DNA from 2 places in the Arthrobacter sp. BG5 genome. Region 2 is predicted to be linked to the other one. Evidence: riboswitches for the same ligand, from Rfam matches in the RefSeq annotation. Region 2 holds a riboswitch; the other holds the start of a gene.
The links. A riboswitch is a leader RNA that binds a small molecule or an ion and turns the genes downstream of it on or off. The one in region 2 is predicted to bind cyclic di-AMP.

Region 1: it holds a riboswitch for cyclic di-AMP, as region 2 does, so the genes downstream of both, AC1MBE_RS01975 (NlpC/P60 family protein) here and AC1MBE_RS12185 (aggregation-promoting factor C-terminal-like domain-containing protein) in region 2, are expected to answer to the same signal.

Annotation. Positions count from the first base shown of each region.
Region 1 covers NZ_CM155268.1:443,832-448,447, forward strand. Annotated here, with positions in the region: gene AC1MBE_RS01970 (dihydrofolate reductase family protein) at 1-471, shown strand, start outside; gene AC1MBE_RS01975 (NlpC/P60 family protein) at 598-1,374, opposite strand; cyclic di-AMP (ydaO/yuaA leader) riboswitch at 1,379-1,571, opposite strand; gene AC1MBE_RS01980 (hypothetical protein) at 1,745-1,999, shown strand; gene AC1MBE_RS01985 (DNA alkylation repair protein) at 1,996-2,676, opposite strand; gene AC1MBE_RS01990 (choice-of-anchor D domain-containing protein) at 2,776-4,616, opposite strand, start outside.
Region 2 covers NZ_CM155268.1:2,620,223-2,624,838, forward strand. Annotated here, with positions in the region: gene AC1MBE_RS12170 (phosphatase PAP2 family protein) at 1-379, shown strand, start outside; gene upp (uracil phosphoribosyltransferase) at 392-1,027, shown strand; gene AC1MBE_RS12180 (glyoxalase superfamily protein) at 1,161-1,538, shown strand; gene AC1MBE_RS12185 (aggregation-promoting factor C-terminal-like domain-containing protein) at 1,680-2,432, opposite strand; cyclic di-AMP (ydaO/yuaA leader) riboswitch at 2,431-2,613, opposite strand; gene AC1MBE_RS12190 (HAMP domain-containing sensor histidine kinase) at 2,906-4,456, opposite strand; gene AC1MBE_RS12195 (response regulator transcription factor) at 4,478-4,616, opposite strand, start outside.

The sequences.
Region 1 (4,616 bases), 1.6 Mb from region 2:
GAAGAACTGCACAGCCACTTCAACGAGCAACTGGCCTCCATGGGGGCCTTCCTGGACGGCCGTGTCACCTACGAACTTATGGCCGGCTTCTGGCCGACGGCAGACCAGGATCCGTCCAGCACGCCGGCCATGGTGGAATTTGCCAAAATCTGGCGGGACATGCCGAAAGTCGTCTATTCCAGGACACTGGAGCGGGCCGACTGGAACACTACGGTGGTACACGACGTCGTCGCTGAGGAAGTACTGGCCCTGAAGGCGCAGCCCGGCGGCGACCTGGCACTGGGCGGGGCCGACCTGGCCGACGCCTTCCGCCGGCTCGGGCTGATCGACGAGTACTGGATCTACATCCACCCCGTCCTGATCGGACACGGCAAGCCGCTGTTCAAGGCTGCGGATGACAGGACCCGGCTCACGCTCGCGGGAACCCGGGCGTTCGGCAACGGCGTGGTCCTGCTGCGTTACACCCACTGAGGTGCGGCTTCGTAACACCGGCCAGGGTGCAGCGGCCGGGGTGCATCGCAGGCATGCAAAAGCCGGCGGCCGGCTGCCACGGTGGCAGCCGGTCGCCGGCTTTCGGAAGAGGCGCTGAGGCGGGTGTTAGGCGCCGGCGCGGACGAAGGTCACGCCGCCGGTGGCCGTCAGCCAGGACAGCGGGTGCTTGATCGTCTGGTTGCTGCCGTTCATGCCGCCGCTGATGACCTGGCCACCGCCCGCGTAGATGGCAACGTGGCCGGACTGGACGACCATGTCGCCGGGCTGCGGGGTGCCCACAACCTTGCCGTAGTTCATGAACTGCTGGGGACCGAGGTCGCCCACGCGGATGCCGGCAGCGCCGAGGGCCTTTTCGACCATTGCGGTGCAGTCCTGCGTGATGCCGATCTGGCTGTAGGCGGCCGAAAGCATCGCTGCGTTGACTCCGCCGGCTGCCGGGGCAGGCGCCGCGGCCGACTTCGCCTGGACGGTGATGGTGGGGGCTGCCGGAGCCTGTGCAACGACGGGCTGCGCTGCGGCGGGCGCCGCGGCGACGGCCGGCGCGGCGGCAACTGCCGGTGCGGCGACGGGCTTGGGCTGCTCGATCACGGGCGCCGGGGTGGTGGCGACTGCCGGGCGGTCAAAGCTGATCTGAACGGCGGAATCAGCGGTGACGGGCGTCGATACCTTGCTGCCAACGTCGACCGACGACGCCGGAGCGGAGTCGCGCTCGACCGGTGCAACGGCGGCGTTGGCTGCCATGCCGCTCGTGAGGACCAGGCCGGAGGCGGCAAAAAGAACCGCGGCCTGGCGGCCGATGGTGCTCGACTTGACCGAAAATGCTGAGCTCCGTCCGGCGGTTGCGTCGGACCGATGGCGCGCAGAAGTAATGCTTGAAGTCATGGTTGTAGCCTCTCCCAATGCCTGCGAGGTGAGCTGTCGGATTCGGATGGGAGGCACCCGGCCGCGGGCCCGTCAAAGCGGGCGCTGCGCGGCTTCACCCCAAGACCTGCGGAAAGTGCAGGTCAAATGTGGTTTCCCCGTCTCTGCCAGATGGTTGCATTCGGATCCCGGGCCGCGGCAGAGTTAGGCAAATCGGCTCGGGAGCGCCCGTATCGGATACAAACAGGCACCTATCCACCGTAACGGCAGCCGGCAGGAATGTCACATTCAGATAACGGGGGCCTGCTGTCGGCGGCGAAAAATCCCTAGGGTCCTGCTGGCCGCCACGCATAGGATGAAGGCATCCAGCGATCCCACCGGAGGCCCCACCATGAACAGCCACTGTGTCGCCATCTGCCAGTTGAGCGATCAGCCGCAGGAGGATTTCGATGTCAACACGGAGCTGCTGGTTCTCGAGGGGAAGGAAATCCACGTGGCGACGTGGGACGCCGAACCGCGCGACGGCGGTTTCGACATCCACGTCCTAAACGACCGGGTGGACGCGCTCGGTTTTATGGTGGTGACCGACTGGCAGTTCCTCGATGGCAAGGCGTACGCCGTGGTGGAACGCAGGTCGGAGCCTTAGGGAAGGCTGCCCGGCACTTGGTTGACGACGTCGGGGCCCGCCTCGGCGAGCAAGCGTGACAACGCTTCCCGGACCAGTCCGCTGTCGCCGTCCGGGCTGCTGCCGGAGCTGCCCTTCGCGCCGCCGGAACGGTGCGCCAGGGAAGTCCCGGCGAGCCGGACAAAGCGGTCCCAGTCGCCGTCTCCGGCCCGCAGCCCCCGCAACGGGGCCAGCACAGCAGCCCGCCGCAGCCATTCGTCCGGATCCTGGAGCCAGCGGCGCATCACGGCCTCTGCGCGGTCACGGGGTTGACCGTCCAGCCGCGCAACAAGCGGCCCCACGACGTCGATCGCCAGCGGATCGGCCAGCTCGCGCAGGCGCGCCGTGCGCAGGAAGCCCTCGACGCGGGTCAGGTCCGAGTTGTCCAGCAGTGCCAGGGACGACTGCAGCAGGACGACGGCGGCGAGCCGGCGCTCGAAGACGGGCACCGCCCACAATTCCGAGCTCAGCGCGGTGATACCGTCGCGGCCCAGGTGCCGGTAGCGGCGGAGCGCATCCCGGACGGTGCCGCGGACCGCACCGACGGAGGCGCCGTAGCTCCCCAGCTCCGGACCGCAACGGGCCTGGGCCTCGTCGGCCCGCTGCCAGGAACTTTCACGCTGCAGCGCCGCGTCGATGAAGTCACAGGCCTCGCTCATTGCTCCATTTTGACCTGCGCCAGCCGCTCGCGCCGAGCCGGGGACCTCCTGCCAGGCATCCGGCGTCCCGCACCACGCCCCGTCCCCTCTGGGCCGCCGTTAGCCGGTCACCAGCCGCGTGGCAGATATCCAGGTCAACTTCCCGCGTTGGAAGTTCGAGGCCCGGCCCACGGCAACTGAGTATTCGTCCGTAACCGGATAGCCCAGCCGTCCCCTCTCCCTGCCCAGGGACGACCACTTGGCCCGGATCGCTCCCCGAACGAAGTGGGCGCCGGTCTTCGGCGACCAATAAATCGACGCCCCGCCGGAAGCGGAGAAGTGGTTGTACCGCCCCACGCCATCAGGGGTACTCAAATCGTCGGCAATGGGGTACCCCAGCACCCCTCTCTCCCTGCCCAGGGACGACCACTTGGCCCGGATCGCACCCATAACAAAGTGCGCGCCGGTCTTCGGCGACCAATAAATCGACGCCCCGCCGGAAGCGGAGAAGTGGTTGTACCGCCCCACGCCATCAGGGGTACTCAAATCGTCGGCAATGGGGTACCCCAGCACCCCTCTCTCCCTGCCCAGGGACGACCACTTGGCCCGGATCGCACCCATAACAAAGTGCGCGCCGGTCTTCGGCGACCAATAAATCGACGCCCCGCCGGAAGCGGAGAAGTGGTTGTACCGCCCCACCCCATCCGGGGTACTCAAATCGTCGGCAACGGGGTACCCCAGCACCCCCCTCTCCCTGCCCAGGGACGACCACTTGGCCCGGATCGCACCCATAACGAAGTGCGCACCGGTCGTCGGCGACCAGTAAATCGATGCCCCGCCGGATCCGGCGAAGTGGCCGTATCGTCCCACCTTGTCCGGGGTGGTCAACTGATCCGTGGTGGGGAACCCCAAAACACCGGCAGCGCCGCCGGCGGCTTTGTAGCGGGCGTAGATGGCACCTGCGACCCAATGGGCCCCGGTGGACGGCGACCAGCAGATCACACCTTTGGTGTAGTCCTGACACTTCCCTCCCCCCACCGGGTACTCCAGAGTGAGCGACCTGCCAAGGACCGACCGCGGGTCGCCCGCATTGGTCTGGTAAGCCTTGAGGGCGATGGGATCGTCGACGCCCTTTCCGGTGAGCATCACTTTCTGTGCGCCTTGGCCGTCGTCCGCGGTGAGCAAATAGTAGGTGTCCGCGGTTCCGGCCTGTCCGGCCGCCGTCGGCTTGAATGTCACGCTCTGATGCGCGGATTCGCCTGGCGGGATCACCAGTCCTTCCGAGATTGGGGCGGTGGTTGAGAACACGCCCTGCGGCGCCTTGGCCTTGGTAATCGTCATGGGGATGTTGCCCGTGTTCGTGATCGTGAAGTCCCACGTGGCCGCCGCGCCCACCGCGACGTCGCCAAAGTCCAGCGATGGGGGCAGCTGCAGGTGCGCCGCGCCCGAAACTGCCGTCGCCGTGACCGGCACGGTCAGGGACCCGCGGTCACTGGAGACGAGCAGTTTATCGGTGACCGGGCTCGCCGTCGTCGGGCTGAAGGTAAGGGACACCGGTACCGAGGTGAGGGGCTGGATCTTCTGTCCCACGGCCGGCACCGTCGTCGGGTCGGCCTTGAGCGACGCGTTTGCCGGCAGCGTGACGCCGGTGACCGTGACGACGGTTGTGCCGGTGTTGACGACGTTGACCGTCTGGCGGCTGCTGGTCTGGGTGGGGACGTCGGTGAAGACGATCGTGGCCGGCGTCGCTCCCAAGCCGTCCTTGGTGCCCACGCCGTGGATGCCGAGGAGGTCCGTCTCGCCGTCGGCTGTCTTCACGGTCAGCGCACCGTCGATCTGGCCCGGCGCGGTGGGCGAAAAGGTCACGGGCACGCTCATGCTTGCACCTTTGGCCAGCGAACGCGGCAGGGTGAGCGTTCCGATCCCGAACGGTGCAGCGCTGGTGACGGCGCTGATGGTCA
Region 2 (4,616 bases):
CACGCTCAACACCACGGTGGTGATCGGGCTGGTGGTCTACCTTGCCTGCCTGCAGGTGCAGCGCACCATTGCCCGCGTGGGTTTCATCACGGCCGGCGCGGTGTTCATCTTTTTGATGGGCATGAGCCGCGTCTTTCTGGGCCACCACTGGATGACCGATGTGATCTTCGGCTGGGCGCTGGGACTGGGCTGGGTGGGAATCGTGATCCTGGCCCACCGGCTGTTCCATGTGCTGCGGCACCGCGAGCACACCGGCCCCGCGCCGACGTTCGACAACGAGGCGCACCTGCGCGACCCCGCCCCGGACGACGCCGCCGCTGGTGCCGCCGCCGACGCCGATACCCCCGGCTCCGCGGGACGGTCCTCGGCGTCCGGGTGATAGTTTTGACCCATGCGCACTCTCGTTGTGGACCACCCGCTGGTCGCCCATAAGCTCACCGTTCTGCGGGACAAGAACACCCCGTCCCCGGTCTTCCGCCAGCTCACCGAGGAGCTCGTCACCCTCCTAGCCTACGAGGCAACCCGGGACGTCCGCACCGAACCGGTGACCATCGAGACGCCGGTCAGCACCACCATCGGCACCGCGTTCACCAAACCCACCCCGCTGGTGGTCCCGATCCTGCGCGCCGGGCTCGGCATGCTGGAAGGCATGACCAAGCTGGTCCCCACCGCCGAAGTGGGCTTCCTGGGCATGGCCCGCGACGAAGAGACGCTGGACATCATCACCTACGCCGAGCGCCTGCCCGAGGACCTGACGGACCGCCAGATCTTCGTGCTGGACCCGATGCTGGCCACCGGCGGCACGCTGCGCGAGGCGATCAAGTTCCTCTTCAAGCGCGGCGCCTCCGACGTCACCTGCATCTGCCTGCTGGCCGCCCCGGAGGGCCTGGCCAAGCTGGAGGAAGAGCTCTCGGACGCCAACGTGACCATTGTGCTGGCCTCCATCGACGAGAAGCTGAACGAGAAGTCCTACATCGTGCCCGGCCTGGGCGACGCCGGAGACCGCCTGTACGGGATCGCCGTCTAAGCCGCACCGTGTAGCGCCGAAGGTCAAGGCGCCGCCGGTCCAGGGCCGGGCGCATGCACGCACCGCCGGTCCCGTTCACGGCCTTCGAAGGTCAAGGGTTCCGGCGGCCTGCGTCCGGGACTAGCCTGTGCCCATGGACTGGAAACTTGAACTCGTGTTCGTCCCCGTGTCCGATGTGGACCGGGCCAAGGACTTCTACGTGAACAAGGTTGGCTTCAACGCCGACTACGACGAACGCCCCTCGGACGGCATCCGGTTTGTCCAGCTGACCCCGCCGGGCTCCGGCTGCTCGATCGCGATTGGCGAGGGCCTCAACGATGCCCCGCCCGGAACCGCCCCCAGCCTGCAACTGGTGGTCAACGACATCCAGGCGGCGCACCGGCAACTCAAGGACAACGGTGTGGACGTCAGTGACGTCGACGTCCAGGAGTGGGGGCATTTCGTGTACTTCGCCGATCCCGACGGCAACAAATGGGCGGTGCAATACATCCCCAACCGTTCCGCCGGCTAGGCGTCCGCTACTGCCCGCAGGTGGGTGCCACTGCCCGCAGCCGGCATTGGGGCACCGTGCCGTGGCCGGCACAAGAAGACCCCGGATCCTGTGGATCCGGGGTCTTCTTCTAGCGGGCCCAAGGCCCGCGGTGCGTGTGGTTTAGTACCAGTTGTTCGCGTAGTGGAAGTTCAGGGCGCCGCACGGTGAGCCGTAGCGGTCCTGCACGTACTGCAGGCCCCAGTTGATCTGGGTCCGGTAGTTGGTCCGGTAGTCAGCGCCGGCGCTGGCCATCTTCTCGGCGGGCAGGGACTGCACCACCCCGTAGGCGCCGCTGCTGGGGTTCGTGGCCGTGGTCTTCCAGTCGGATTCCTTGGTCCACAGCTTCAGCAGGCACTGCATCTCGCTGGCTGCCCAGCCGTGGGCGGGCAGTTGGGCGGCGGCATAGGCTTGCGCGCCGGCGGGGTCGTCGACGGCCACCGGCTTCGCCGGAGCGGGCGCCGGGGCCTTCACGGGCTTGGCCTTCGGGGCCGGGGCCTTGGCAGCTGGTTTGGCCGGGGCTTTCGCCTTGGCGGGCGCGACCTTGGCCGCCTGGGCCTCCACGTTCGCGGCGGCCGGGGATGCAGGAGCGTTGCTGCCGACGCGTTCGAAGTCCAGGGTCTGCAGCGACGCGGCAGTGTCCTTGGCCGCGTCGGCGGTGTGCGCGGCCGTGCCGGACGCTTGGCCCGCGGCGCCTGCCCCCAGCAGGACCGCAAAAGCGGATAGCACGACGGCGGCGCGCTTGCCGTTTGTCCTGAGGCCGGCGCGGGACAGGGCCGAAGTGCGCTTCGCCGGCTCGGCCCGGTGGCGGGCGCTCTCGGCGTCGGACGTGCGTTTAGCGCCTTCTGGGCGCGCGGGAGCCTTGAATTCAGTCATGTTCGCCTCTCAACGCCTACGGAGTTAGCTGTCGGGTTCGGATGCGAAATCCGGCCGCACGGAATCTCGACGTGGCGGCTTAACCCCAAGGGTGCATGGATGCAGAATGCCCGGGAACTCTGGGTTCCCCGTCTCTGCCTGGTCCATGGGAATCCGGGAAGCGGCAGAGTTTGGCGTCAGCCCGGATATGCGGCTAGATCGATGACCGCACCCTAAAACGGTACCGGACTTCCAGTCAGATGTCACATTTAGGTAACGGCACACCCCCGCGGCGGAGTGGCGTCTTGCCTTCGGGTCCGTGGCGGGCAGGCCCGTTTCGACGGTTCCCTGCGGCTTCGATGGTGCTAAGCGTCGGACGGGCACGGAACCGTCGAAACGGCGGGGCGGGGGTGTGCGGACCACCCGGGAGTTGCGTGTCAGCCGGGTCCGGTGCGGTCAGGATGTGTTGCGGGGGCTGTGGAAGTCCGGACCGGCTACGCCGTCGGCGGCACCGCGGGCAGCCGGACGGCGAACTCCGTCCGGCCCGGCCGGGACGTGACCTCGACGGTTCCCCCGTGCGCCGCCACGATCGACTGCACAATGGACAAGCCGAGGCCGCTGGTTCCCTCGGACGCCGCCGTCGCCACCGCCGTCGTGCCCGCCGTCGCGCCCCCAGGACGGGGCGACGGGCGGGAGGCCGATCCGGCCGCCGGGTTGGTGCGTGCGGCGTCGGCCCGGGCAAAGCGGGAGAAGACGCGGCCGAGGAATTCGGGGGCGATGCCGGTGCCGTTATCCGTCACGGTGACCACGGCGCTGCCGTCCGCCGACCGCGTGACGCCCGTGACCACCTTCGTCCCCGGCTCCGTGTGCTTGCGGGCGTTGGAGAGGAGGTTGGCGATGACCTGGTGAAGCTGGGCCGCGTCGCCGCGCACCAGCACGGGCTCGCCCGGGAGTTCCAGCTGCCAGATGCGGTCCGGGGCCATGACTTTTTCGTCGCTCACCGTCTCGACGGCCAGTTGGGTGAGGTCGACCTCGGTGAGCTTGAGCGGCTGCCCCTCGTCCAGGCGCGCGAGCAGCAGCAGATCCTCTACCAGGGTGGTCATCCGCTCGGACTGGCTTTGGACCCGGGCCAGGGACTTTTCCCCGTCGGGCGTGAAGTGTTCGGTCATCCGCATCAGCTCCGTATAGCCGCGGATGGCGGTGAGCGGTGTGCGGAGCTCGTGCGAGGCGTCGGCCACGAACTGCCGCACCTTCATCTCGCTCTCCTGCCGCGCTTCAAGGGCGCTGGAAACGTTCTCCAGCATCTGGTTCAGCGCGTAACCCACGCTGCCCACCTCGGTTCCCGGATGGGCGGCCGACGCCGGCACCCGCACCCCCAGCGCCACCTCGCCGGCGTCCAGCGGCAGGCGGGAGACCTTGGTGGCCACCTCGGAGAGCTGTTCCAGCGGCTTCATGGTGCGGCGGATGACGGCGGTGCCGGCGAGGCCGATCAGGACCAGGCCGCCCGCGGACACCACCCCCAGGGTCCACACGAGCGAGGCCAGCGTGTTTTGTTTTTCCGCCAGCGGGAGTCCGGTGACAATTATGTCGCCGTAGGGGGCCCGTACCGCGGTCAGCCGGTAGTCGCCGGCCGAAAGGCTGCGGTTCACGGGCGCACCGTCCGGGGTGAGCGCCAGGAGGACGGCGTTGTCCGCCGAGGAGAGGCTCTCGCGGGTGGCGTCTCCGGCGAGGAAACCGGCGCTTGCCACGGTGCCGTTCAGCACGCGTGCGTTGAGCGTGCCGATGCCCTGCCCCCGGGCCTCGAGGGGGTCCGGGCGGCCGCCCGGGTTGTCGGATTCCGGCCGGCCGAACTCGCTGGAACGGTGCGCGGCTCCCGCGAGCTGCCTATCGAGCTGCTGGGTGAGGAAGACGTCCATCGAGGCGTAGCTGAACACCCCCACCGCCCCGCAGATGGCCACGAGCAGTCCCATGGCGACGAGGACCAGCCGGGTGCGCAGGTGCCACGTGGACGGGTTGCGCCAGTCGTGCCCGGGTACGGGGGTCACGCCGGAAAGTGTGGGCACGGATCAGTCCGCCGGTTTCAGCACGTAGCCGGCGCCGCGCACGGTGTGGATCATCGGTGCGTGCTTGGCGTCGATCTTCTTACGGAGGTACGAGATATAGAGCTCCACGATGTTCGCTTGGCCGCCGAAGTCGTAGTCCCAG